Regions from separate parts of the Lactobacillus sp. ESL0684 genome, predicted to be linked through region 2. Evidence: predicted binding sites of a transcription regulator. Region 2 holds the regulator's gene; each other region holds the start of a gene.
What was found. The regulator HrcA, encoded in region 2, represses chaperone genes, less so after heat shock. The targets are predictions, from matches to a motif close to TTAGCACTCNNNNNNNNNGAGTGCTAA.

Region 1 (10,071 bases), 270 kb from region 2:
TTAAATTATGTGGTGATAATGCGGCAATGATTGGCGCAGCAGCTTATAATTTATACAATGAAGGTAAGTTTGCGGATTTGACGCTGAATGCTGATCCATCATTAGAATTGCCATATGCTGACAGCATGCTAAATTGATTATCAAACAAAAGGACTAAGAATTTTTGATCTATTAGATCTACTTCTTAGTCCTTTTTTAAAATTCATCTAGTTCAGTTAATGCGGTTTCCCAAAGTTGATTTGCTTGATCGAGTTCTGTTTGCACGGCCGATAATTTTTCTTGTAGTGGTCCTAATTTACCGAAGTCAGTAGCAATCTCTGGATCAGCCATTTCTGTTTGAACAGCAGTTTGTTGTTGTTCTAACTCTTCGATTTTTGCTTCAGCCTGCTCAACTTGGCGTTCTAACTTACGTTTTTGTGAATCACGCTGCTTTTGTTGTTGATAGTTAAGTTTACTAGTGTCAACAGGTTGCTCTTGTTCATTCTGAATTTGCTGACTGGCCAGTTGCTCTTTAGCTTTTTCATTTAAATAATAGGAGTAATCGCCTTCATAAATTTTGGCACCTCCGTCTTTAACTGCAACAATTTTATTAGCTAATTGATTAATAAAATAGCGGTCATGTGAGACAAACAGCAGAGTGCCATCAAATTTTTGCAAGGCTTGCTCAAGGACTTCTTTAGCTTCAATGTCCAAGTGGTTGGTAGGCTCGTCCATTAACAAAAAATTGTTATGTTCAAGCGATAAGACTGTCAGCGTTAATCGTGCTTTTTGACCGCCAGAAAGTTGACCAACGGTTTTGTCAATATCTTGTGCAGTAAATAAGAAACTGGCTAAAACAGAACGTACATCGCGTTCAGGCATTGTTTTGTGGCGATCCCAAATGGTATCGAGAACGGTCTTGCTGGAATCGAGCTGCTGCAATTCCTGATCGTAATAACCAATGTCAAGTGAGGAACCGTATTTAATGGATCCAACCTTGGGCTTTAAGTCGTGCATTACGGTTTTTAAGAGAGTGGATTTACCAATCCCGTTTTGTCCAATGACAGCTACGCGATCTCCCTTGTTTACTTGCAATGAAATGTTTTTAACCATGGTTTTAGTTGGGTAGCCAATGGTTAAGTTATTTAAGATTAGTACTTCTTTACCAGATGGTCGTTCACTCTGAAAGTTAATCCGCACCTTACTTTGATGCTTAGGAGGATTGATGCGATCAATTTTGGCTAACTGTTTACGCCGGCTTTGGGCTCGTTTGGTAGTAGTTGCCCGAACAATATTTTTTTGGATGAATTCTTCATCCTTTTTAATTTGCTCTTGCTGTTTTTCATAGGCCTGCTCTTGCTGCTGATCACGTAATTGACGCTGTGCTAAATAATCAGAGTAGTTACCTTTAAAAGTAGTTAATTTACCAAAGCGTAATTCGAAAATTTGATTAGCTAAATGATCCAAAAAGTATTGGTCATGCGAAACCGTTAGAATTGCTCCAGAATATCCTTTAAGATAGTTTTCAAGCCAATCCAAGGTATCAATATCTAAATAGTTAGTCGGTTCGTCTAGCAGTAATAGCGGAGGTTTGCGCAACAACAGCTTAACGAAAGCCAAACGAGTTTTTTCACCACCAGAAAGGCTCGCAATTTGCTTAGACCAAGTTGGTTGTGGAAAATTAAAACCATTGAGAATGCTCTTGATGTCAGCTTGGTATGTGTAGCCACCACGCTGTTCGAAGTCAAATTGTAATTGATCGTATTGCATTAATAAGTCTTTATTTTCTGGATGTTGAGCAATTTGTTCTTGCATAGATTGGATTTTAGAGTTGAGTTTAATTAAGCTCTCAAAAACGCCTAGCATTTCGTTCCAAATTGTTTTTTCTTCGTTTAGACCGTTTTCCTGTGCAATATAGCCAACGTCGACATTTTTATTGATAGTGAATTCGCCATGAGTTGAACTTTCTTGTCCAGTCATAATTTTCAGCAGAGTGGTTTTGCCAACTCCGTTTGAGCCGACTAAGCCAATTCTGGCATTATCAGCAATAGAAAAATTCACATTTTTAAATAGTATATTAGCACCGAATTGTTTTTCGATATCATGTCCTTGTGCAATTATCATTTATTTCACCTAAAAACTATTTTAGCATAAAGCCGGATTTTATTGGATAGTCTTAAAGGTAAAAAGTCATGGTTAATTATTAGTAGTTCGCTGCTTTTCGGCTAGCTTACGGTTGATTTTGTTAATTGATAATCGCTCAAAGAAAATCACAATTGCCCAGATTAACAGATAAATAGCAAAAAAGGCTCCACCAAAGGTTAAAATATTAGTAGGACTGGTGATCCAGCCATTATAGGCGATCATGGCAACTACTAGCGCAAAGGTAGCACTAAAGTGGATCAGCAATGTCTTAATGGTAATCCCTTGACTAAAGAGGTGGGTTAAAAGTCCAATTAGAAAACTCATAATCCAAATACTGATAATATTTTTGGCTGTTGGAAATGCAGACTGTATCTTAAATAGTAGAATCAACAAGTATGAAAAAGAGCCAAAGCCAATCCCAGTAGTACCGTTGACAAGAATATTGATAATTTTTTGTTTCATTTTTAATCTCCTAAATGCCTAAAAAATGCATTAAATCCTTTACGTACTTGCGACTAACGCTAGTCGTAAGCTGATGAGCCAGTTTTGCTGTCAGGTTACCAGAAAAACTGTCTTCTAAGGCTAATAAGTAATCAACATTAATGATGGCATGTCTTGAAACTTGCAAGAAGTGTTTAGGCGTTAGCTTTTGATGAAAACTGACTAGAGTTTCTTTAGTTTTAAGAATGCCATCAACTGTATAAATTACTAACAGATTATCGACAAGATCCACTAAAATGATCGATTTAGTTTTGACCATGTTAAGCTGTTGCGAAGTTTTGACAGGAATGATGTCACTTTTTTCTGCTTGAAAATGTTCAAGAGCCGCCATAATAGCTGCTGCTTTATCAGTTTGTTTTGCCGCTTGAATGATAATTGTTGGCTCTTGTGGATCAATTTCTGGATTAGTTTCAAAAATTAACTTCACGTTCTCACCTCCTTAACTTATATGCCAATTGTACTGATTGCTGGCCAGTTTGTCTGTAAGATTGAGACAAGTGGTTAGCTGAAGCAGGCAAAAAGTAAGCTTAGCAGGTTAAGCGGTGTCGAAAATCGCCAGAAAATTTGCAAAGTTATCCGTAGATTGTGAAAAAAATATTTGCAAATAGCTAAGCTTCACGGGTACAATAAGGATAATTAATATTTAGTTCACAAATAAAATCTGGGAGGCTTTTTAAATAAATGGAAACAATTAAAATTCCAACGGCAACGGCCAAGCGGTTACCGCTTTATTATCGGTACTTAATTATTTTGAATGATAGCGGTAAGGAGAAAGTATCTTCAACTGAATTATCTGAAGCTGTTCAAGTTGATAGTGCTTCAATTCGGCGCGACTTTTCTTATTTCGGCGCATTGGGTAAGCGAGGTTATGGTTATGACGTCAAAAGTTTGCTGACCTTTTTTAAGAAAATTTTGAACCAAGACACCTTAACTAATGTGGCATTGGTTGGTGTTGGTAATTTGGGTCATGCGCTGCTCAACTACAACTTTAAGCGTAGCAATAATATTCGGATTTCTTGTGCCTTTGATATCAATGAAAAAATCACCGGTAAGATACTGAGTGGTGTACCGGTTTATGGGATGAGTGAGCTAACTAAACAACTCAGTGATCAACAAATTTCGATCGCTATCTTAACTGTGCCAGCTAATACCGCGCAAAAGACGGCTGATGAAATGATCGAGTCTGGAATCAAAGGAATTATGAATTTCACTCCAATCAGACTTTCGGCACCAAGTGGCGTGCGCATTCAAAATGTTGATTTGGCAACAGAATTGCAGACGCTGATTTATTTCTTGGATGCTGATAAGGCTGATGAAGATAAGTAATTTGGGTATTTGCCATGGCAAGATTTCATGATAAAAGCAGAAATTAGCACTTTAACCAAAAAAGTGCTAATTTTTACTTGCATTCTATTTCAAAAGGGGTTATTATCATATTTGTAGGTTGGCACTTGGGTAATAAGAGTGCTAATAATTATTAAAAAGTTAAAATTTTGATTATAGGAGGGACAAACGTGTTACAACCAATCGGTGATCGCGTGATCGTAAAAGTTAAAGAAGAAGAAGAAAAGACTGTTGGCGGTATCGTCCTAGCTTCCAACGCTAAGGAAAAACCAACTGAAGGTGAAGTTGTTGCTATCGGCCAAGGTAACTTTGCAGATAATGGCGATAAGATTCCAATGACCGTTAAAAAGGGTGACGTTGTTCTTTACGACAAGTATTCAGGTACTGATGTCAAATATGAAGGCGAAAAATATTTAGTTCTTCATGAAAAAGATATTTTGGCAATTGTTGAATAGTTAAGGAGTGAATTAAGAATGGCAAAAGATATTAAATTCTCAGAAAAAGCAAGACGTTCCTTATTAAAGGGTGTTGATAAGTTAGCTGACACTGTTAAGACTACCATTGGTCCTAAGGGTAGAAATGTTGTTTTAGAGCAATCATACGGCAACCCTGATATTACTAATGATGGTGTAACAATTGCTAAGTCAATCGAATTAAAAGATCACTATGAAAACATGGGTGCTAAGTTAGTTGCTGAAGCTGCACAAAAGACTAATGACATTGCTGGTGATGGTACTACTACTGCTGTTGTCTTAACTCAAGCAATTGTACGTGAAGGGATGAAGAACGTAACTGCTGGTGCCAACCCGGTTGGTGTTCGTCGCGGTATTGAAAAAGCTACTAGTGCTGTAGTTGATGAATTACACAAGTTAAGTCACGATGTTTCTTCTAAAGATCAAATCGCGCAAGTTGCTTCTGTATCTTCAGCTTCTACAGAAGTTGGTGATTTAATCGCTGAAGCAATGGAAAAAGTTGGCAATGACGGTGTTATTACTATCGAAGATTCACGTGGAATTGAAACTGAATTGTCAGTAGTTGAAGGTATGCAATTTGATCACGGTTACTTATCACAATACATGGTAACTGACAACGATAAGATGGAAGCAGATTTGGATAATCCTTACGTCTTAATCACTGATAAGAATATTTCTAATATTCAAGATATTTTGCCATTGTTACAAGAAATTGTACAACAAGGTAAGTCATTATTGATTATTGCTGATGATGTTTCTGGTGAAGCATTACCAACCTTAGTTTTGAACAAGGTTCGTGGAACTTTCAACGTGGTAGCTGTTAAGGCTCCTGGCTTTGGTGACCAACGTAAAGAACAATTGCAAGATATTGCTGCTTTGACTGGTGGTACAGTGATTACCGATGATCTTGGTCTTGACCTTAAGGACACTAAGATTGAGCAATTAGGTCAAGCTCGCCGGATTACTGTAACTAAGGACTCAACTACGATCGTTGATGGTAGCGGAGCTGCTGATGCAATCAAGGATCGTGAAGATTCAATTAGAAAGCAAATCGAAGAATCAACTTCAGACTTTGATAAGAAGAAGTTGCAAGAACGTCTTGCTAAATTAACTGGTGGTGTAGCGGTTATCCACGTAGGTGCTGCTACTGAAACTGAATTAAAGGAACGTCGTTACCGGATCGAAGATGCCTTGAACTCAACTCGTGCTGCGGTTGACGAAGGTTACGTTGCCGGTGGTGGTACTGCTTTAGTTGATGTTAAGGGTGCCGTTAAGGATCTTAAGGGTGATACTCCAGATGAACAAACTGGTATCAACATCGTTTTGACTGCTTTAACTGCTCCAGTTCGTCAAATTGCTGAAAATGCTGGTGAAGATGGTTCAGTTATCTTGAACAAGCTTGAAGAACAGGATAATGAAATTGGCTATAACGCAGCTGATGGCGCATGGGAAAACATGGTTGAAGCTGGAATTATCGACCCAACTAAGGTTACTCGGACTGCTTTGCAAAATGCTGCTTCAATTGCTGCATTATTGCTGACTACTGAAGCTGTTGTAGCTGATATTCCTGAAGACAAGCCTGCTGCCGATCCAAATGCTGCAGCTGCTGGTGCCCCAGGGATGATGTAATTAAATAGTTAATATTTTAAAAGAGCCACTCGATTGAGTGGTTCTTTTTGTGTGTAATAAAATTAATTGAATAAATAGGAAAGTTGCTTAATTTGTTGTTTTAATACTGTAGCAATATCGCTAGCTCCGATTTCGTTTAATAAATTGATATAATAATCTGTTTGTTGCAGATTTTTATCACAAAAAGCAAGTTCAGTTTTGCATAATAGCAACTTTTCAAATTGATTATTCTCTTTTGCAAGTTTGGCAGCTAAAGTTAGTGTCTTTTTTGCGAGAAAAATATCGTGGTTATCTAAATGGATATTAGCTAAGTTGATTAATGTATTACATTTTAAGCTCTTAAGAAATGGATAGTGATTATCTATTTCGTTTAATATTGTAGTAATAATTTGAATATTAGTTTTGTTGTCGAAAGCATAAGCAATCATATTTAATAAGGCGATGTCGAATATTGTCAGTGTTTTTATTTTTGCTAAGTAATTGTACCAAATAGGTTGGACCAATTTTTTAGCTTTCGATAAGTTATGCTGCTGACTAAGTAACAGTTGAGCTTGTAAGACTGTTCTGATTCGCTTAATATCATCGTCATTGTAAATACTTGAACACTCCTTTATTAGTGAATTTATTTTCTCTATTTCTGTATTAGAGCTGATGTTAAAGAAATGGTATAAAATTTGTTCTTTTTTTGAAGCTGAGTAATTACGTTGAATATATTCAAATTCTGTAGCACTAACACCTAAGCGAGAGATGAGCATACTAGCAACTTGTTGAGAAGGATAGGATACACCACTCTCGATTCTTGATAATCTGCTACGATCAAAGATTCCCTTAGCTAAATCCGTTTGACTAATAGAAAGTGATGTTCGTAATTTTCGAAAAGTTTGTCCGAAGTCTTCCATAGTAATACTCCTTTTTATTACATTATATATCATATAAGACTACTTGCAAATACAAATAAATAGTGTCAAAAACGCACAGTTATTATTTTTAATACGAGTTATTATAGATGCAAGGACATTTACCGATGAGTACTTAGATATTTTGTTCTGTTATATATTATTTTAGTGAATTTATAATGATATTTTTTAAACACAATTTTTGGGGTAAAGCAATACTAGTAGCCGGAACTGTGGTAGCATTAAGTGGAACTGCAGTTGTGGGAGCTGCAAAAGGTACATGGACTGTTTCTTCTGAAACAGTTAGTGCACATGGTGATTGGAGTTCTTATGGTTCTCCTAATACTAAAAAGAACAATTCTAATATAGCATCATTTAACGGTAATTCTATACCTAATCAGTTAGGTTATAGTGTAAGACTAATTAATAGTAATGCATCACTAAAATCGGGAAAAACTGGCTTGTATAGAGATCAGACTACATATGGGAGCAACAATACTGAAACAGTTAATTATAAGTATTATGCTGATATTCGTTTTAGTTTGATTAGAACGGTGAGCGTAAGTTGGGGGAGTAGTTTTATGCCAAAAAGGACTAAAAAGATAATCATCATTGCTATAATATTTTATTTGTTATTGATAACCGCATATACATTTGCTACCTTTAAAGATAAGGCTGGTCTTTTAAAGAGAGGCAATATTTCCGTACATGCTTTTTTTGAGCTTCAATCGGGATTAAGTGACAATGTTGTACTTGACGTAGTGCAAATGTTTCTTTTTCCACTACTTGGTTCTGTTTTGTTTATTTATTTAAAGAATAATAGCATGGTAAATATTCAACAGCGTATTGATTATAGAGGATTTCTTAAACGAGGAATAAGCACTACCTTTTTAGCTGGTGCTGGAATCTCTTTACTAACCAATATTTATGAAATGGGTTTAATTAACTGGTTTTATTATCCGTTTATTTATGATTTTAACGATCCTTTTTTAAATGGTATCAGACCTGGAAACTTTACTAACAATGACTTAACGGAAATTATTTTATTTATCATATTTGCAGCGCTTGGTTGGGGTGTTTTTGCTGTTTTTATTTTTAGTGTGGGTTTGTTTGTTCGGAAAACGGCTTTATACTTTGCAATGGGACCTGTCTTAGGTTTAATGTTAATTTTACTAGTAACTTTGAGTAATATGAGTAGTTGGGCTTGGCGAGCATTCTATTTTTCTTGGCTTCCGTACACTTTAATCGCGCCTGGTCAGTATACGCTTATAGGTATGGCTCCGCCGATTAGGCCCGGACTATCATTTGTAATTGCTGCTATGATTTATTTAGCAGTAGCAGCGCTTTTGATTAGTATCTGGTGTAAAAAACAGAGAAAAGGGGCCTAATCATGCAAGCTAACATGTTTGGCAAAAGTTAATTTAACTAGTTTAATTATCGCATTACTGAGATTAATAGTTGGCATAAGTTAGGGAGTAGTTTTATGCTGAAAAGAACTAAAAAAATCATAAGTATAACAATAATATTATATTTTTTTCTAATAACTTGTCATACTTTTGTATCTATTAAAGATGGGCAAGGCATTCTTAGTGCAGGGGGAAATATTTCTGTTAGTATATTTTTTGAAATGCAAGCTGGGGGTGGTAATGGGTCTGAAATAGTCGATTTGACGATGATGGCAGTATTATCGGTTATTGGATCAGGATTATTTATTTATATAAAAAATAATAATATGTTTGATAGTGTTCAACAGAGATTGCGCTATAAACGATTCTTAATGAAAAGCGTTATTACTACTTTTTTAGCTGCTACTGGATTATCCATATTTACTAATCTGTATGAAATGAGTTTAATTAATTGGTTTTATTTTCCATTTACATATAAAATGAATGATCCCTTTTTGAGATCGCATCGACCTAGTAACTTTACAAATAATGATTTCGTAGAAATACTATTATTCATTATACTTGGTGCTGTTGGTTGGGGAATTTTTGCTATTTTTATTTTTAGTATTGGTTTGTTTGTGCGTAAGAATGCATTTTATATAATTGTTGGTCCGATTATTGGGCTGGTACTAATTTTATTACCAATTTTAGGTAATATACATAGTCTAATTTGGCGAGTATTTTCGTATTCTTGGTTTGTCTATACTCTAATTGCTCCCGGACAGTATACTTTTATCAGTGAAGCTCCACCGATTAAGCCGGGACTATCATTTATAATTGCTGCTATGATTTATTTAGCAGCAGCAGTGCTTTTGATTAGTATCTGGTACAAGAAGCAGCGAAAAGAGGCTTAATCATGCAAGCTAAACATGTTTGGCGAAAGCTAAGCTTAACTAGTTTAATTATCACGTTGCTTGGCTTATGGGGTGGTTGGTATTTAACTACACAAAGTGAGCCTGCCACGATGGAATTACCCAATGCCTATCTTAATGCCAATTTAGTATCGCTGTACTTGCAGCCAGCAGTCTTAATTTTAATTTACAACCAGATTTTAACTTTTCGTAAAATCAACTTATTGGTTGGCGTGCGGCAATGGACTAATAAGATGATTGCCCGTTTGTTAATCTTGGCAACGCTAGATTGTCTACTCTTCTGTGCTGGACTGATAATTCCTTATCTGATGACTGATTTTCCATTCTTTCGTAATGGTAGCCCTCTGCTGGGTACGGCATTACTGCTGTTACATGTTGCGGTGCTGATCTTAATGGCTTGGCTACTAGTTGGTGCCTATCAAATGCGCTATCCGCAATTATTGTTATTCATCGTTATTATTATCGATTTGGTGTATCATTTCTATTTTGAAAAGCAGGCTTTGATACTGTATAGTCCGCTATATGATCCACTATACCGAGCAGTTCATCGGATTTATGGTGGATATTAATGGAGAATTATTATGTTAGAAATTAAACAGATAAAAAAGTCATTTGGTCGCAAGCAAGTTTTACAAGATGTGACACTATCCGCTCAAGCTGGTGAGTTGATTCATATTTCAGGAATTAATGGCTCAGGCAAGTCAACGATCTTTAAAATTGTAACTGGTCTGCTAAAGCCCGATAGTGGCACAGTCAAGTTGGGACAAAACGATGTTATTGGCGCCTT
Region 2 (10,071 bases):
AATATACTCGAGGAGAAATTAAATTTGCTGATTTAGCTGGCTTAAAAAAGCAAATGGCACAGGATGAGGTTCAGATTAAGACCTATTTTGCTCAAAGAAAGTAAATACATTAATAAAAATTCTCAGATTTAGAGTTACTAAATTTGAGAATTTTTTGTTTGCATCGGGTTTATTATTGATATGCAAATATATGTTATTTAATTACCTAAATTACTTATTTATCAAGGCAAATATTGTCAATGCTGTTATCTTTCAAGCGTAACCGTTTACATGAAACCTGATTGGCACTACCATAAACTTAAATATGGCATAAATGCTATTTAAGTTTTTGGATATGAAAGGATAAAATTATGCTTGGAAAAAACAACTTTGACGAAAAGCTAAGGAAGATGACCTTACAGTCGAAAAGAGACCGTTTTTCAATTCGTAAATTAACAATTGGAGCGGCTTCTGTTTTGTTGGGCTTTACCTTTATGGGTGTAAATAGTCATGAAGTGCAAGCTGCAACTAGTGAATCTGATCAAACAACGGCAAAAACTACTACCACTGAATCTTCAACCACTAATGAGTCAAAGCCAAAAGTTAACTTGGAAACTTATGCTGGCTTATCTGACTTTTTACGCGGTAGTACTACGGAAAAAGCTCAATCGGCTAAACCTCAACCGCAGCAGCCAGCTAAGGATAAGACTCCAAATCAGGCAACTCAAACTAACCAAGCGGCACCAACTTCATCTCCAAATACGGCAAAGCCAAGTACTGCAACCACCAATAATAACGATCAGCCAACTAGTGCTGACCAGCTAGGTACTACTGGTGCTCAAGCGAATGCTAAGGTTGATAATGAAACAGTAGAGGTTAGCGATTGGCAGGGCTTTACTGATGCAATTACCACTGATAGCAACCAAGAACCTAAAACTATTAATTTAGCAACCGACATTACAGCGGACACTGATAATCAGGTCTACACCACATCGACTGATATAACGATTAATACTAATGGACATACTTTAGATATTGGGTCTAATACCATTCAGGATGATTATTATCAATGGTCGCTAACTGTCATTGGGGGTACCCTCAAGGGCAGTAAGCCTAATGATGACCCAAATAGTTTTAATTTCTTCGGTTTTAATAACGACCCGTCAGTTACTTTGCAGGATGTTCACGTTGAAAATGTTAGTTTTGACACTATTATTACTTTTGCAGGGAACACTACTGTTAGCTATGATACCAAAGGTAATATTTTTAGCGATTATAGCGAAGCATTTGTTCAAGATAATGCTAACGTCAAGATTGATTTTAATCCGTCAAGTGATTCGACTAATTTTATCTGTGATGTCTTTTCTATTGGTCAAGATGCTGAGGTTGAAGCTAACATCTCGAATACTAGAACGGCGCTAAGAGGAACTTATGGCGATAATGGTTATGTTGAAGTTGGTGAAAATTCTAAATTTACGTTAAATATTGCTGACACGGTTAACTTCTTATATCGGGTTGATCCTGATATTCCACCAATTGACTTTATTGTTGATCCGGGTTCAGAGACTCATATCAATAATAGTGCTAATGATCAAGGAGTTATTGAAGGTAAGGATAATCAGTTACATCTAATTGCTGACACGCCAAAGCTATTTGAAATAAATGTTACTAATCATGAAGACAGTGCCAACTTCAATTTTCCAACTACCGATATTTCTGGGGATAAAATGGGGCTGTATAGTGACCATTACAAGTGGATTATCGAAACTTCTGATGGTGCCAATATTATGGACAAGGTCTTTAATCCAGATGCGATGACTTTGCTGAAAAATCCATCCCTGCCGGAAGATATACCAACTAAAGGTAAGGCCAATCAGAACTTTAAAGACTTAAGTGATGAAGCCGACTTTCTCGATGTAATTGAAAATAAGGGTGGTTTTAATAGTTCAGCCAGCTTCAAATTAGGAACTACTTTGTACGATAGCTGGGAAAAAACTAATGCTGGTCGCTATAATGCCAGCAGTAAGCCAATAGCTGTTCATGAAGGGCAAACTAGTAAACTAGGTTCACCAAGTCAGTTACTAGCTGCAAATGGTACGACTTCAGCGATAATTGATAGTAGCAACCAGCAAGTGCTGACTATTACAGATTTGCAGGCAAATGGTACCATTAAAAGCATTGAATGGCTACCAAATAAAGCGATGGATGCTAGTGGTCAATTGGTGGATAATGGTGTTGTTAGCGATAGTGATGGTACGATTGCTACTGGCGCTGATACTAAAGCGGATCTGCTAGGTAATGCTGTCATGAGGGTAACCTATGGTGATGGCACCTATGATGATGTGCCAGTCGAGGTTAAACAAGTTTCTGCAATTCCTTCAGATGATATTCAGCATGTTAATCCTGGGCAATTACCAACGACAGCGCAAGCGCAAGCCGCAGTTGCCTTTGCTGGTTCACCTGACCAGGGTGATTGGCAGGTTACTTATGAATGGTATGATCAAGATAGGCAACCACTAACGGCTGCTGAGCTTGATCAGGCGAATACAGTAAAGAACTTTTATGTTAAAGTTTCGTATCATAACGCAGATGGTTCTAGTGATGGTGAACAGTTTGTTCCAGTAAAATTGGCAATTGATCCGGATGAGGCACATCAAGCAGGCTTAACTGCTGGTACTGGGAAGATAACAGTTCCTGTTAATAATGTAGGTGACCCAGTGACTAAGCCAGTAGCTTTTTCTGATCAAAAGCAATGGGAAAGTTTTTTAAAGGGAGATTTATCTAATGTAACCCAAATTGATTGGGCTGATCAAACAGCTGGCAACGAAGTAGTTGACAGTATCGGTCAGGATAAAACCGCTACTCTAAGAGTTACTTTCAAAGATGGTTCAACAGCGCAGGTACCTGGCGTCAAGTTTGATGTAGTTGGTGCGCAAAAGGCAGCTGGGGATGCGACTAAGACGCCAGTTGGCACAGTGCCAACGACAGCGCAAGCTGAAGAAGCCGTTGAGTTTACGTCGCCTCTCGCTGATGCTGGTTACGAAGCCGATTATGCTTGGGCAAAGGATGCGCAAGGAACCCCGATGACCAGTGATTATACGAGGTTTTCTGGAACAGGTAATGCGGGTCAACAAACCAAAGACGCTTGGGTATTGGTAACCTATTATGCTAAAGGCAAGGAGCATACGCCAGAAAATGTCGTTGCCAAGCAAGCGGTTCCGGTTGATTTAACCTTAACCAAAAAGCAGAGCAACCTTTATCATGATGACTTAGCTGGGTCTGGTGCTAATGGTCAGGGAACCAGTGTGGCTAAAGGCACTGAGTTAACTGATGAGCAGGCAAAAGCGGCAATCTTTTCAGCAGAAGAATTACCAGAAGGCACTACTTATACTTGGGGAACAACGGCAGATACAACTACAACTGGTAACAAGGAAGCTACGGTTAAAGTTACTTATCCCGATGGTACTTCTGAATTAGTTCCAGTCTTAATTAATGTGTATGATACTGCTGAAAAAGCAACTCCAGTTGGGCAACTGACTACTGCTGAACAAAATGGTGCTGCACCAGATGCCAAAACCGCAATTGCTAATGCTGAAAAATCAATTGCTGATGATAATAAGCAGATTGATCAATTACCAGCGGATGCCCAATATGAGTGGCTTTATGAACCTGATCTGTCTCAATCTGGTATTACGGTTGATGCCGTAAAAATAACTTATGCGGATGGCTCTGTCGATACAGTAGTAGTACCGATTCAGGTTGGTGATGGCAAGATTACAGGTGAACATGATCCGAAAGGAAAATTGCTAAACTTAAACTACTCGTCAATGGGAGCAGCTACTGCTGATGATGCAGAAGCTGCAATTGCCAATGCTGATACAATGCCTAAGGGTAGCAGCTATGCTTGGAAGCAAGCACCGGTGGTTAATGATTTAAATCAATTAGGTGAGCAACCTGCGATTGTGACCGTAACTTATCCTGATAATTCAACTCAGGATGTTCCAGTTATTGTTAATGTCACGAGCAATGCTAAAGAAAACGTGCGGCCGCGTGCACAGAATATCTGTCTGGAACAGGGCAGCACTGTGCCAGAAGATGTAGCCCAAGCAGCGATTACTAATGTTGCTGATTTGCATGATGTAAAAAGTTATGAGGTTGAACAACAGATTTCGACTGATAAAAGTGGCGTATCTGTTAATGTTATTAAAGTTACTTATAACGATGGTTCTTATGAAGAGGTTCCAGTACAAGTAATTATTGATGCCAAGAATAGTGCGGATGATTCCAAGGCTGACAAGAGTCGGCCACATGTGAAGACTTTACGTGTTGGATTAGGCAGTAAGCCAGCTGCAAGAAAGATTATCGATAACTTTAACGATTTACGGGGTAATCCGAAAGCTGAGTGGGTCGATCCTAATTTCCCTACGCAAGCAACCAAGACTCCGGGGCTAAAACAATCACAAGTAAAATTGACTTATGACGATGGTTCCACTAAGATTGTGACCGGATATTTGCGGGTTATGCCTGATGGTGAAAAGCGAGTTAATACGGCTACTGGTAAGACCACGAACAAAAAGATTGGTGAGATAGTTACTGCAGCTGATATGGTCGATAATTTGCCAAAGGATGCAACTGCTAGTTTTGTGTCACCGATTAATATTGAAAATGGTAAGACGGTTGCTGCAGGAACATATCCAGAAATTATTAAGGTTAACTTCCATGATGGCTCAACTAAGCTCTTGACGGGTGTACTAACTGTTGACCGTAATGAAGCGGATCAAGATATTACGCAAACTACGCCAATTGTGCTGCATGTTGAATCAGGAACGTCAACGCAACCAGTTACTGAATTTACTGATCCAAGTACTTTTTTGGCAGATCCAGGTGCTGGCGATGTAGCAACGGTAGAATGGGCTGAAGGTGGTCAACCAGAGGTTAGTCAGGCAAATGATCAGGCTACTGGTACCATTAAGCTTACCTTTAATGATGGTACTAGCAAGCAAGTGCCAGTTGAGGTGAAAGTTTTAGGTGCTAAAAAAGCAAGCACGTCAGTTACAATTACGCAAAATGCGAAATTAGATCAAGCTCATGCTAAAGCTGCGCTAAATGCCGATGACGTTCATACTCTAGATGCCCAATATCCAGGAATCAAGTATAGTTGGGCTGCTAATGCCGATGGCACTGGCGCAGTTTCTACCAGCGAAGCTGGCGAGCAAAGTCCGTATGTAGTCATTACTTATCCAGATGGTACCAAACAAGTCGTGCAAGTTGATTTGAAAGTAAATGAAGCTAAAACTGATGCTGGTAAATATCATCCAGAAACTGGCACTGAGTCAATTACCATTCACAAAGCTGATAAGGGCAAAGTGGCAGTACCGGAATTTACTGATAGTAGTAAATTCAGTGGTCTTATTGAGATACCAGATTTGCCAGCAGGAACAATAGTTGCTGATTTGGTAACTGGTCTTGATTGGGTTGATGGTGCACCTGATGCGATTGGTGATAATAAAACAGCTAAAGTAATGGCGCACTTTGAAGATGGTTCAGCTAGTTATCCGTTTGACATTAAGGTCAATGTCATTGGAGCGCAAAGTGCTAACAAGTCGACGAAAATTGCCGTTAGCTCAAAGTTGACGACTGAGCAGGCTAAGGCTGCTTTATTACCAGAAAGCGTCGCAGAAATTGAAGCCAAGTATCCAGGAGTTACTTACGATTGGGCAAGCCAGCCTAATGGCACAGGGCGAATTAAGACTGGGCAAGAGGGTAGTCCGGATGCTTATGTCGTAGTCAATTATCCAGATGGCACTCTTCAAACGGTTAAGGTAGATTTGCAGGTTGTTAGTCAGGCTGCTAGCTATGATAATGAGCTTAGCCTAGCAGATGGTGCGGCAATTACGATGCATGTTGTTAGTGATGAGGATGCAACAGTCCCAGTTAAGGAATTTACTGATTTAAACTGGATTAAGGATAATATCAAGCTTGGTAACGAAGCAGATTCCAGCAAGAAAATTAAGAAAGTAATTTGGAAAACTGAAGCACCAGACATTTCGGCTAGTGATATCGGACAGCAAGTTCATGGTAGAATTAAGATTGTCTATAAAGATGGCAGTACCTCGACTAAGTCCTTATCGTTGCCAGTAAATGTTATAGGCGGTCAAGCACAAGCAGATCCGACAACGGTTGTAGTAGGCACTGATTTGACACCTGAGCAGGCACAGAATGCCTTAACAACAGAGAGTATAACAGCGATTAAGGCTAAATATCCAAAAGCTGAGTTTAGTTGGGCAGCACAGGCTGATGGTAGCGGTCAAGTTGATACTAGTAAGACAGGTGCTAAGACAGCCTATGTTGTAGTTGACTATGGGGATGGCACTAATCAGATAGTTGCGGTGCCGTTGACAGTAAATTCGAAGGATTCTGGTAGTTCAGTAGCTGGAACAACCGAAGTTACTCCAATTGGTGGAGTAATTGCAGTTGACAAGGATACCAATTTAAGCAACGACACGGATTATGCCCAACAGGCAATCAGCAATCATGCGCAATTGCCTACTGGTACGACTTATAAGTGGGCGAAAGTTCCTGATACTTCAGAAGTTGGGACAATTACTGGTACAGTAATTGTTACTAATCCAAATGGCGATGCAATTGCGGTTACGGTAACTCTTAATATTACGGCTAAGCAAAGCGAACAGGTGACGCTAAGGCATAACGCCTATCTTTATAATGCAAATGGGCAACGGATTAATGAATTGATCCTAAAAACTGGCTCAATTGTTAATACTTATGGCGTGAAGCAAATTGCTGACCGTGATTTCTATATCTTAAATAATAATTATTATCTGGCTACTGGCAATGTTCAAAGCGTGAAACGTAAATTAATTCACAATGCTTACACTTATAATGAGTTTGGTAAGAGACTAGGTAAGACTACCACCAAAAAAGGTAAGGTTCTAGCTACTTATGGTGAGCCAGTCAAAATTCGTGGTCAAAAATATTATATTGTCGGTGCTAATCGCTATGTTAAAGCAGCTAACTTTAAGAAAGCTAAGCATAATATTAAGCCAGCACAGCAGATAAAGGCTGATCCACAAAAAGATCAAATAATGCATAGTTCCTATTTATATGATGAAAAAGGACAGCGAGTAAATGAAGTAACATTAAAAGCAGGTTCACGGGTAAAGGTCGATAAGACTATCCATCGCGTCGGTGCGCGGAAGTTTTACCAGTTAGATAATGGTTATTACATTGCTAAACGTAATATTACTGGTGATGAGGTTGTTTTGAACCATAATGCTTATGTTTATAACAAGTATGGTAGGCGTGCTAATCAAAAGGTACTAAAACGCGGTTCAACCATTACGGTTTATGGTGATTGGGTTTCTCTTCAAGGTACGAGATATTGGATCATTGGTAAAGGCAGATATGTAAAGGCTGCTAATCTTTAGTTAGTTTGACTAATGCTAAAAATAGTTTGAGATTGCACTCAAACTATTTTTTTGCTTGCTAATTAAAAAAATTGGATTATTTTTAGCACTCGGCTTGACATTCTGCTAAAAGCTAGTATCATAATAATTGTTAGCACCAAAGATGTAAGAGTGCTAAAAGTGAGGGCGATATTTATGTTGACCGAACGTCAAGAATTAATTTTAAAAACAATCATCAATGATTTTACACAAACTCATGATCCAGTGGGTTCAAAAACCGTAATGAGTCAGTTGCCGATTAAGGTGTCAAGTGCTACTATTCGTAATGAAATGGCTGCGCTTGAAGAAAAGGGCTTAATCGAAAAGACTCATTCATCTAGTGGACGAATTCCGTCAACTGCAGGTTATCGTTATTATCTAGATAATTTGGTTGAACCATTGCAGTTGCCTGAGAATGTTTACCAGCATATTATGCAGCAGCTTGATCAACCATTTCATCAGGTTAATGAAATTGTGCAGGAAGCAGCTAAGATTTTGTCAGATTTGACCAATTATACAGCTTTTGCGGAAGGTCCTGAGAGTCGCAACGTAACTATTACGGGTTTCAGAATCGTACCACTATTTAATAGACAAATTATGGCAATTCTAGTTACCAGCGATGGTAATGTCCAAAATCAGGTCTATAACTTGCCACGTCACATTAGTGGCGATGAGATTGAGCGAGCTGTACGCTTGCTCAATGACAAATTGGTAGGTAAGAGTTTAGATGAAGTGACACCTAGTTTACTTGCTAAGTCTTTAGGAAAGCATACCAGTAGTCAGCAAGCAAATGAACTGATTGCATTGGTTGAGGACGTTCTTAAGGATGCTGCAAGTGATCAGATGTATGTTGATGGGCAGATTAACTTATTGAGTAATAGCTCAATTGGTGATTCATCGCATATCAGGTCGTTATATGACTTAGTTGATCGTAACGACTTACTTTCTAGATTGTTAGACACTACTGATGATCAGCAGCTTGGTGGTCGTTCAGTTCGTGTCAGGCTTGGATCTGAATTACCCGGTGATTTGCTAAAGGATTATAGTTTGTTAACTGCAGAATATAGTGTTGGTTCGCATGGTAAAGGAATGATTGCTTTACTAGGTCCAACTAATATGCCATATTCTCAGGTGTTGGGATTGTTAGAATATTTTAGAAATGAATTAGCCAAGAAACTACTTGACTATTATGGTAGATTTCAATAAAGGAGGTTAGCTGTGAGCAAGGAAAAGTTTCCTAGTGAAGAGGATTTAAAACAAAAAGAAGCGACTACTGCTAAAAGTAAGTCGAAAGCTAAATCTGCAGCTAAAGCCGATTCTGAGGGTAAAAACTCAGATAAAAAAACCAATGCTACTGCTAAGGTAGAAAAACAGATTACAGATTTACAGGCGCAAAATAAAGAACTTGAAGATAAGTTTTTGCGTAGTCAAGCAGAAATGCAAAATATGCAGACGCGCTATAATAATGAACGGACGCAACTAATTAAGTATGAATCGCAATCGTTGGCTAAGGATGTTTTGCCAGCGGTTGATAATTTAGAGCGTGCTCTGGCTACGAAGGTAGATGATGACGCTTCTCAGCAGCTTAAAAGGGGAGTACAAATGACTTTGGATTCCCTAGTTAAAGCCTTAAAAGATCATGGTATTAGTGAAATTGAAGCTGAGAATAGCCCATTTGATCCGACGTTGCATCAAGCTGTTCAAACAGTTACAGCTGAAAACGATGATCAAAAAGATCATGTCGTGCAGGTTTTGCAAAAAGGATATCAATATAAAGACCGTACACTTAGACCAGCAATGGTTGTTGTTGCACAGTAATTGAAAGGAAGAATATAAATGTCAAAAGTTATTGGGATTGATTTAGGAACTACTAACTCTGCAGTTGCTGTTTTAGAAGGTAAAGAACCAAAGATTATAACTAATCCGGAAGGTAATCGGACTACACCATCAGTTGTTGCCTTTAAAGATGGTGAAACACAAGTCGGTGAAGTTGCCAAGCGTCAAGCGATTACTAATCCAAATACCATTTCCTCAATTAAGCGTCACATGGGTGAAGATGGCTACAAGGTTAAAATTGGTGATAAGGCTTATACTCCACAAGAAATTTCTGCAATGATTTTGCAATACATCAAGAAATTCTCTGAAGACTATTTAGGAGAAGAAGTTACTGAAGCAGTTGTTACTGTTCCTGCATACTTTAACGATGCACAACGTCAAGCTACTAAAGATGCTGGTAAAATTGCTGGTCTAGATGTTAAACGGATCATTAATGAACCAACTGCTTCATCACTTGCTTATGGTCTTGATAAAGACTCAGAAGATGAAAAAGTATTAGTTTACGACCTTGGTGGTGGTACCTTTGATGTTTCTGTTTTGCAATTAGGTGATGGCGTCTTCCAAGTACTGTCCACTAACGGTGATACTAATCTTGGTGGGGATGACTTTGATAATGCCATTATTGATTGGTTAGTTGCTAACTTCAAATCAGAAAACAATGTTGATCTTTCTAAGGATAAGATGGCATTGCAACGGTTAAAGGATGCAGCAGAAAAGGCTAAGAAAGATTTGTCTGGTGTATCTTCAACCCACATTTCATTACCATTCATTTCTGCTGGTGACGCAGGTCCAT
Region 3 (10,071 bases), 410 kb from region 2:
TTTTGATAATCTGCCTTGAGCTCTGCTACCTGATCCTTATCAGGATCAAAAGCATCTAGATAAGTAAACACTGTATTACCTGCAACTTTACCCGGATCTTCAACATGAACGTGGTCTGGATCCGTATACATTGACATAACTTTCTTTTCGACCGTTTTAGCATCATCAGACAAATAAATCGCATTATTCAGTGACTTCGACATCTTCGCGTTACCATCAAGTCCTGGCAATCGTCCTTGTCCTTTTTGCGGGAAATAGCCTTTAGGTTCAACTAATACGTCACAATCATAAACCCGATTAAAAGTACGCACAATTTCGCGTGCCTGCTCTAACATTGGCTCCTGATCATCACCAACTGGCACTGTATCGGCTTTAAAAGCAGTAATATCCGCAGCTTGTGAAACTGGATAGTTCAAAAAGCCAACTGGAATAGAATCGTTAAAGCCTTTTTGCTTAATTTCGGTTTTAACAGTTGGATTACGCTCTAGCCGACTAACCGTTACTAAGTCCATGTAGTAGGCTGTTAATTCAAACAAAGCAGGAATTTGCGATTGTACAAAAATCGTTGATACTTCTGGATTAATCCCAACAGCCAGATAGTCCATAGCCACTTCTAATAAGCTATTACGAATCTTTTCTGGATTACGCGCATTATCTGTTAAAGCCTGGGTATCTGCAATCATAATATATGGATGATATTCACCAGAATTTTGTAATGCTACCCGATTTTTTAAAGATCCAAGATAGTGACCGATATGCAACTTACCAGTTGGCCGATCAGCTGTCAAAATAGTTTTTTTTGTCATTATTATTTGCCTTCTTTAACAAGTTAAATAGTTTTATGCTATGTTATACTTGATTTTACCAAAAATTAAGCGATGATTAAACTAGGAGAACAAAATGTGTAACCAATTCCAATTACCTAGCCTAAGCGCAATCAGAAAATATTTAGCAACCGATTTACATTTGCCCTTAGTAGAACCAGCTGCTACTTTACCGCAAAACCGGGCAATCTTTCCTAAGGATCAAGCACCAGTGCTAATCTATCAAAATCAGCAGCTACAACTAATTAGCAAATCTTGGGGCTATCCAAGTCCAATTAATCAACAAAAAGTGCTTTTTAATGCCAGAGTTGAACGCTTTTTTGAAAATAAAGCCTCAATGTGGGATACTTCATTTGCTAAACAGCGTTGCCTAATCATTGCTGACCAATTTTTTGAGACTGGCAAACAAACTTACATTGCCAATCAAAGACGCTACCATGAACGTTTTAGTTTTCGTAATCCGGATGAACCATTGACATTGATTGCTGGAATTTATCAAGCTGATCAATTTGCCATGGTTACAACTAGCCCTAATGCAGTGATGTCCCCGATTCATGACCGCATGCCACTAGTAATCACACCTCAAGAATTACGCCAATGGTTATTTCAAAACTTTTCTTCGCTAGTAAATCGCAGCACAACTCCGTTAGCAGCTAGCAAATTACCTAACAGAAACTAAAATTTAGTCTTGGTTTTAACATTAAAACATGGTAAACTATTTTAGTAATGCGGGTATAGTTTAACGGTAGAATATTAGCTTCCCAAGCTGAAGATGCGGGTTCGATTCACGCTATCCGCTTATTAGTACTTAAATAGTAAAGTTGATCATAATTTCAGCTTTACTATTTTTTTTGTTTAACTACTCAAAAAGGGTTTGCACAGCCAAATTACTGGGCAAACCCTTTTAATATAATCTAATTTTACGTCATAATTAATAGAATAACACCGTTGACTACCGCCAAATAAATTGGCATCCAAATGGTCTGTGTATAAAGATACGACCACGCAAATAAACAGCCAAAAATCGCATTAACTACCAGTAGCGAAAACGAAAACTGCCAATTAAGTATACTAAACAACACTCCTGAAAAAATGATACCGCAAATTGCTACAACCATCGTATTACGCCTGAAAGCATAATTAAAAAGAAAGCCTGAGGTCAAAAATTCTTGCAAGATCGGCAAAATAATTCCGATAGCCACTAACAAAAACCAGTATGTCGTTACCGACTCATGCTTTAAATAAGCGGTTTGAAAATTGTATAGTTGCAATTTACCCGTAGCTTGTAAATAAGCCACGCTGATTCTTAGCGCCGTGACAACTAAGGTTAATCCAACGATCAAGCCGAAGTTTCCCAGCCAAGAAACCGAGGCAAAATTATGGTCAAAATAGCGCTGCTCGCGATTAAAACGATAAATATAAAATAGTAAAATCATTAATGAAATTACTCCAAATAATATCAAATCCCAGACATGCAGCGGTGAATTCAAAGTTACTAATTTAACTACACCAGCAACCATTAAGTAACCGATGAAATAGACAATATACCTAAATAAATTGCCCTCTCTAGATCTTGGTGTATTCACAAAATTACCTCTATCTAATCATGTACCTTACAAGTCCCATATTATAGCAAAAAAAGGTCACTTTATGAAATATCAAACGATTTTTTCTGATCAATTTCGATATTATTAATATTGGTTAATGCCACTTTTTGCTCTGCAATGATGATCGACTCTTCATCATAACCTGTGACAAAACCGACCAAGTCCGCTGGTGGCTGCTTGTCCTCATTCAGCTCCTTAAGCTGCACACATACTACTTTATGATTACTATATGCCTCTAATAGCTTGCACCCAATATCCTCTAAGCTCATTGCTGGTTTTAACGAATTATGCACGGCATTGCGCCGCTTTTGCTGATTAATACTTAATGTATGGTCACTTAAAAAATATCCTTGCCACTTTTGCATCCCGCGATCATGATAATTTTTAAAGAAGGCTAAAACTATTTGGTCGAACTCACTCATAAGCATTGCCTCCACTATGTCCTCCGACCAGACCACTGCGTCTAATGGCCGTTGCTCCGTCTAGTAGACTAGAAGCCTTAACTAAGCTGGTAAAACCATATTTTTGACGTATTTGATCAACCGTTCTATTAAACTTGCGCTTTTTAAGTTGCTGTTCAGTTGGCTCTAGCAAACTCAATTGCTCACTCGTATCTGGAGTTAAATGGCTATAATTCACGCTTAAATTGCGCACAGCTTCATGATGCCAATTGGTACGAAAAAGTGCGATTAATTCTTGTACCAGCAAGTCGTTGTCATTAGTTGGAGTTATTTTATGCTGCACATTAAAACCTTGGTGCTTACCAGTTTGCTCATACTGGGCAAAACCTACCATTAAACTCACACAAGCAGTTTGCAAGCGGTGTGCACGAATTCTGGCAGCAACTTGTTCGCCAATTTCGCGAATCACTATTTCAATTTCGCGCTGAACTATATAATCCTTAGTTAAAACTTGTGAATTACCATAACTCTTTGTTTTAGAGACATATTTTTGACTGATAATACTCCGATCAACTCCCCAACTAAGTGCAAATAATTGCTCACCGATTACGCCAAATTCCTGCTTTAAAATAGCTGGATTCGCATGAGCGAGTTGATACATAGTATTAATTCCCAATCGCGACAAGCGCTTGGCTGTTGCCTTACCAATTCCCCATACATCTGTTAAATTAGTAATTCGCCAAATCGTATCTGGTACATCAATATAATGCCATGAGGCAATCATCGACTTACGATGTTTAGCCTCAAGATCCATCGCTAATTTTGCTAATAGTGGATTTTCACCGATGCCACATGTCGTATATAAACCTAGTTGCTCACGAATTTCTTGTTGAATCTGACGTGCAACTAGATATGGATCTTCACCAAACAAGCGCCAAGATTTAGTCATGTCAATCATTCCCTCATCAATCGAATAGACATGAATATCCTCTTGAGCTGCATATTTTTGAAAAACATCTAGTACTTGCATGCTACGCTTAATATATAAATTCATGTGCGGTTCAACTAACATGAGGTCTGGAGCCACACTTTTAGCTGGTAAGTCACGTACACGCATTACATTAGTCAAGCCATACTTCTGTTTGGCTAGTGGAGAGGCTGCCATAATTAATCCCGAACCAAACTTAGTATCCGGCTGATGCGAAACTACAGCAATCACAGCCTTCATTGGATTAAGTCCTAGCCGTAACGCCTCACAGCTAGCAAAAAAAGATTTATTATCAATCATAAAAATCACACGATGTGGCTCATAACGGTAATCATACATTTTAGTCGCCTCTTTTGATGACAAACGTTAGTTCGGATAACTAATCACTTCAATTATACAAACGTTCGTTCGAAAACGCAAGGGCAAAATAAAAAAACACAACCTGAACAAAAGTTGTGTTTTAATAATTGATTACTGTTTATCGGCAGCCAACTGGCGCATTTTACTTTCACTTTTAGCTGTATAAAGTAAGAAAACAATCGCTAATCCCGAAGCTGCATATAATACAGTGTTGCTTGCTATCCAGCCAAATTGATTAACTAAAATACCGATAACAGCTGTTGCTAGTGTTTCACCGAAGATATATTGGAAAAAGCCCATAAATCCAGTCGAAGCACCAACCGCAAACTTCGGAACGACTTCGTTTACCATCAGCCCGACTAGCGTTAATGGTGCATAGATTAGATTACCCATAATAATTAATGCAGTCAAAATTAAAGCATGGTTATTAGTGAAGAAATAAACTGTTAAACAAATTAACACTCCAACTACACAAGCAATTGAAACCTGAGCCCTACGTCCTTTTAGCCAATCGGAAATCGCACCAATAATAATTACGCCAGGTACCGAAGCTAATTCAAAAATTCCAATCACCCATTTAGCTTCACTAGGATCAAATCCCTTAGTCTGAACTAGATATGACGGAATCCAACTTTGGATGCCATAGCGTACTAAGTAAAGTGACATCGAAGTTAACGTTACTGCCCAGACCAGCTTATTCTTCAAAATATATTTAACAAAAATTTGTGTCACACTTAAGTCAGTTTTATCAGAGGTAGAAACTTGCCCATCATCTAATACTACCTTGTCACCTGTATAAGTTGAAATATCTGGCAAGCCAACCACAGCGGGACGATCAGCTCCTAAAACTAAGATTAGAATACAAATTACAAATGAAACTGCAGAAGCCGTATAGAAGACAGCAGACAGCGAGCCTGCAAATAAGAAAGTAGCAAGCTGCACAATTGCCACACAAATAAACGAACCAGCATTATGAGCAGACGACCAAATAGAATACATGGTACCACGTGTTCTTGGTCCCCACCATAACTGGATCATGCGCTGACAAGCCGCTGCTCCCATTCCTTGAGTAACCGCAATCAGTAGCATTAAAAACATCATTATATATAAATTATGCGTTGAACCCAAAAAGATATTCAAAAATGCTGATAACAATAATCCAACCATTAAATAACGGTTAGAGTCGCACTTATCAACTAGTGCTCCCATAAATAACTTGGCAATCCCATAGCCAATGCCAAAACATGAAAGTACCAAACCGATATCGGCAGTGGAAAAATGATAAGCCTTCATAATATCGTTTTGTTCAGTAGTAAAAACGAGTCGGATAATATAATAGCCAATGTACCCAATACAGGTAGCTAGCAACACACCAAACTGCCGCCACTTATACGTGCTAGCGACTTTATCTTTTGGAACTAATTTTTTGGAATCTGGTTGAATCAACATGAACTTGAACATTTTTATTTCCTCCATTATCATCCTATGATAGCACTTTCAAAGAAGATAAAAAATATCATTTAGTAATTATCTTAAGCAGATTTACAGATTCATCAGCAAATCTGCTTACACTTGCAGATACCATAAATTTATGTAGGTTGTTCACAAGGGGTCATTCAACCGCCAAAATCGTAACCTCATAACTACCAGCCGGAGCCTCCACGGTAACAGTAGACGGAGCCGATTGTTTCATAACAGCCTGCCCCAGTGGTGAATCAAAAGCAATTTTATTTTCAGCTAAATCTGCTTCCATCCGGCCAACAAGTTGATATTGTTCAGACTCTGATTCATCTTCAAACTTTAGAGTGACTAAATTTCCTAGGTCTACTTGACCATTTTGTTTAGGCTCAATTACTTCGGCATAACGCAATTGCTTATCTAAATACCGTAATCGACTTTGCAAATGTCCCAAATCACGCTTGGCTTCAGTGTACTCAGTATTTTCTGACAGGTCTCCTAAACTTCGCGCCTCTTGTAAAATTTTTATTCGTCGTGGACGATCTTTTTTTAGCTGCTTAATTTCAGCTTCTATTTTATGATAGCCTTCTGGTGTCATCTTTTGATAATAAACCAACTAGTTACTCCTTTGCCATTCACACAAGTTGTCCACAAGGCAGCTTGCAATTTTTAGCACTCAAAGCATTTAAGTGCTAATTACTTTATTTTTTCTAACTTCCCTTCTATAATAATCAGTGTAAAGCAGAAATGAAAGTTTCTACTTACAAAACAGTTTTGAAAGGAAGTTTTTTATTATGAGTAATGATATGATGAATCATCGTGGTGACATTTTCGATGCAATGAACGACTGGTTCGATCTTCCACGAAAATTCTGGGATAACAATAACGGTCGCAATTTAATGCAGGCTGACGTTGCTGAAACTAAAGACAACTATGTGGTCAAAGTGGATTTACCAGGAATGGATAAAAGTGAGCTTAAACTTAATTACCAAAATGATACTTTAAGCATAGCTGGAACCAGAACTTTCAACCAAGAAACCACTAATCAGAAGAATTTAATCCATCGCGAAAGAAGCATGGGACATATTTCACGCAGTTTTAGATTACCTAATGTTGAAGCTAGTCAAATTCATGCTAAGTATCAAGATGGTGTTCTAACTGTTACTTTACCTAAACGAGCAGCTAGCGAGCAAGATAGCTCAATCAATATTGACTAAATTTTTATAACTAAATAAGCTTTAACCGAGTTCTCCAATTGAACTCGGTTTCTTTTTGCCTTAAAATAAAAGGTAATTCTAAAATTCAAAGGAGACTATCATGGGACATAAACTAACTCAACAAGAAGTGGAAAAGTTTTCCGCTAATTTTAACGAAAATCCGCAAAATCAGGTTGTTGCACGTGCTACACAAAAAAACGGCGTTATGAATGCCGCCTATAATGATCGCGTTCAATCAGAACTAACTCGGGTTTTTTCCACCGAATTAGACACCCAAAATGTGACTAACCAGCGCCAATCCGGTCGTTGCTGGGAGTTCGCTACTTTAAATATTTTACGGCATAATTTTGGCGAGAAATATCATGTCAAGAACTTTACTTTTTCACAAAGCTATAACTTTTTCTGGGATAAAATCGAGCGAGCAAATATTTTTTATGACAACATCATCAACACAGCAGACCAAGAACTAGACAGCCGCGAAGTTAAAGCATACTTAGCAGACGCTGGTGAAGATGGTGGTCAATTCCATATGGCCGCTGCTTTAGTCGCTAAATACGGAATAGTGCCAACATATGCCATGCCCGAAAACTTCAACACTAACAATACTGCCGGTTTTGCTAAAGCATTAGGCGACAAATTACGTAAAGACGCCTTGGTTTTACGTAAATTAGCCCAGGCAAATAAAACCGAAGACTTAGAACAAGCTCGTGAAGAGTTTTTGAGTGAAGTTTACCAAATGACTGCTATTGCAGTTGGTGAACCACCTAAGAAACTTGACTTGGAGTATCGTGATGATGACAAAAAATATCACTTAGATAAAGATTTAACACCAATAGAATTTTTAAATAAATATCTAGGTGACGTTGACTTTGACGATTATGTTGTCCTAACTAATGCGCCTGATCATGAATATAATAAATTATATGGTCTGCCGTTCGAAGATAATGTTGCTGGTTCATACCGAATTAGGTTTTTAAATGTACCAATGGATTATCTAGAAACTGCCGCAGTTAAGCAGCTAAAAGATGGCGAGGCTGTTTGGTTCAGTAACGATGTCGGTGAGCAGAGTGACCGTAAAACCGGCTATCTTGACACTAATCTTTATCAATTTAATAACCTCTTTGGAGTTGACCTAAAGATGTCTAAGGCAGATCAATTACGTACTGGTTCAGCTGCCTCAACTCATGCGATGACTTTAGTTGGTGTTGATGAAGACCACGGCCATATTCGGCAATGGAAAGTTGAAAATTCCTGGGGTGAGAAAAACGGTGACAAGGGCTTTTTCGTAATGTCCAATGATTGGTTTAAGCAATACACTTATGAAGTCGTTGTCCACAAGAAATACCTGTCAGCTGAACAAGTTGCATTGGCTGAAGGCACTACCTACGACTTACCTGTTTGGGACTCATTAGCATAATTATCAATAAAAAAATTCTGACAGCTAAATTGCTGGTCAGAATTTTTTTATTGGTAATTATTTAGTTTGTTCTAAAAGTTCATCCCACTTGTGGAAAAATAATTCTTTATTTGCCTTAGTTACCAAAGTTATCCCTTTACCAGCTGGATCCTCTACCAGCTTACCTTGGGCAATTCCTGAAGTAATCACTTTAACATGATGCTCGGCAGTTGCCGAAACCACTTCTGGATACAATGCACTAATTGTCGTCAATACATCCCAGAAATAAAGTTGCGCACTAGGAATTGGTGGATTTACTAATAAACTATAGCCCTGTCCCACCAAATCCATTGCTGGATATTTGCGTAAACTAGCCCAATGAAGCCGTAAATCATCGGTTAACGGCAGCTCTTCACTACTTTCTAGTCCAATTACCTGCATCGGGATGCTTGACGCAAAGACACGTTCAACAGCTATCGGATCCCAATAAGCATTCCATTCTTGGCTACCGTCAGCATTAACCATTGACACATTGCCATGACCATCAAGTGAGCCACCCATCCAATATAACTTGGCAATCTTTGCTTCAATAGTTGGATCCACCTCTAAAGCACGTGCTAAATCAGTCAGTGGACCTGTCATTACCAGAGTTATTGGTTCTTTAGCCGCCTTAAGTTTACTAATCATGTCCAAATGAGCGGGTTCAGCTGCCTGCTTAGTCATCATCTTGCCTGATTCATTTAAAATTGGTAAATAATTAAATGAATACGCCGCAGATCGCCAAACTTCAGGAAATTGGTTGACAGCCCGCGAGTCTGATTTGGCAATCTCTAATTGGTCACTGCGCAGATTAAAGCGATCAGTCATTTTGCGACAAACTTCAACCGCTGGATCAACATAACCATCAGCGTCAATTGCACTAACTCCTAGTAGCTTAATATCTGGAGCTTGCAACAATAACAAATACGATACCAAATCATCAATATTACCATCGTGGTTAAAATAAATTTCTTTCATTAATCTTTTCCTTAATTCTACTTAGATTTAATATAATTTTCGCCATCAGCAGCCGGAGCAACAGATTTACCAAAGAAAAATACCAGAACTATAATCGTAATCACATATGGTGCAATTTGCATATAAACTGCCGGAATATGATTGAAGAATGGTAATTGGTTACCAATAATACTGATGCTTTGTGCAAAACCAAAAAATAACGACGCTAGCATTGCACCAATTGGATTCCATTTCCCAAAAATCACTGCTGCCAAAGCCATAAACCCTTGTCCGACAATCGTAGATACTGAAAAGTTCCCAGCAATTGCTTCAGCAAACACGCCACCACCAATGCCACCTAAAAAGCCTGAAATTAGGACCCCAGCGTAACGCATGCCATAGACATTAACTCCCAAGGTGTCAGCAGCCTGCGGATTTTCCCCACAAGCACGTAATCGCAGACCAAAACGGGTTTTATAAAGTACCCACCACAAAACGATTGCAACTAAAATTGCCACCCAGGCAGGAGCAGAAGTGCTCTTAAACAAAATTGGTCCAATTATCGGAATATCAGCTAATCCTGGAAAAGAAAAATAGCCAAAGCTTTGCGTAATATTTTCGGTTTGTCCCTTGTCATACATCGCTTTAATTAAGAATACACCTAGAGGTGGCGCCATCAAGTTCAGTACGGTGCCACTAATAATGTGGTCTGCATGAAAATTAATTGTGGCGACTGCATGCAATAACGAAAAGATTAACCCGACGATTCCACCAATTAAGGCTCCTAACCATGGAGTAGCCTTGCCTAAAGTAGATGCACAAGT

Region 1: the regulator HrcA is predicted to act here: its motif matches at 3,995-4,021, upstream of groES (co-chaperone GroES).
Region 3: the regulator HrcA is predicted to act here: its motif matches at 6,308-6,334, upstream of OZX56_RS01965 (Hsp20/alpha crystallin family protein).

The regions. Positions count from the first base shown of each region.
Region 1 covers NZ_CP113941.1:547,724-557,794, forward strand. The annotation lists gene tsaD (tRNA (adenosine(37)-N6)-threonylcarbamoyltransferase complex transferase subunit TsaD) at 1-137, shown strand, start outside; gene OZX56_RS02715 (ABC-F family ATP-binding cassette domain-containing protein) at 196-2,103, opposite strand; gene OZX56_RS02720 (DUF3021 domain-containing protein) at 2,176-2,586, opposite strand; gene OZX56_RS02725 (LytTR family DNA-binding domain-containing protein) at 2,597-3,052, opposite strand; gene OZX56_RS02730 (redox-sensing transcriptional repressor Rex) at 3,307-3,951, shown strand; gene groES (co-chaperone GroES) at 4,140-4,424, shown strand; gene groL (chaperonin GroEL) at 4,443-6,071, shown strand; gene OZX56_RS02745 (helix-turn-helix transcriptional regulator) at 6,134-6,970, opposite strand; gene OZX56_RS02750 (hypothetical protein) at 7,147-8,355, shown strand; gene OZX56_RS02755 (hypothetical protein) at 8,451-9,266, shown strand; gene OZX56_RS02760 (hypothetical protein) at 9,269-9,853, shown strand; gene OZX56_RS02765 (ABC transporter ATP-binding protein) at 9,866-10,071, shown strand, end outside.
Region 2 covers NZ_CP113941.1:815,242-825,312, forward strand. The annotation lists gene ribF (riboflavin biosynthesis protein RibF) at 1-104, shown strand, start outside; gene OZX56_RS03845 (Rib/alpha-like domain-containing protein) at 351-7,424, shown strand; gene hrcA (heat-inducible transcriptional repressor HrcA) at 7,599-8,648, shown strand; gene grpE (nucleotide exchange factor GrpE) at 8,661-9,260, shown strand; gene dnaK (molecular chaperone DnaK) at 9,279-10,071, shown strand, end outside.
Region 3 covers NZ_CP113941.1:409,939-420,009, reverse strand. The annotation lists gene trpS (tryptophan--tRNA ligase) at 1-806, opposite strand, end outside; gene OZX56_RS02000 (SOS response-associated peptidase family protein) at 901-1,503, shown strand; tRNA gene OZX56_RS01995 (tRNA-Gly) at 1,553-1,623, shown strand; gene OZX56_RS01990 (type II CAAX endopeptidase family protein) at 1,745-2,410, opposite strand; gene OZX56_RS01985 (hypothetical protein) at 2,473-2,853, opposite strand; gene OZX56_RS01980 (nucleotidyltransferase) at 2,846-4,159, opposite strand; gene OZX56_RS01975 (MFS transporter) at 4,292-5,641, opposite strand; gene greA (transcription elongation factor GreA) at 5,793-6,254, opposite strand; gene OZX56_RS01965 (Hsp20/alpha crystallin family protein) at 6,433-6,855, shown strand; gene OZX56_RS01960 (C1 family peptidase) at 6,956-8,272, shown strand; gene OZX56_RS01955 (nucleoside hydrolase) at 8,330-9,268, opposite strand; gene OZX56_RS01950 (ABC transporter permease) at 9,286-10,071, opposite strand, start outside.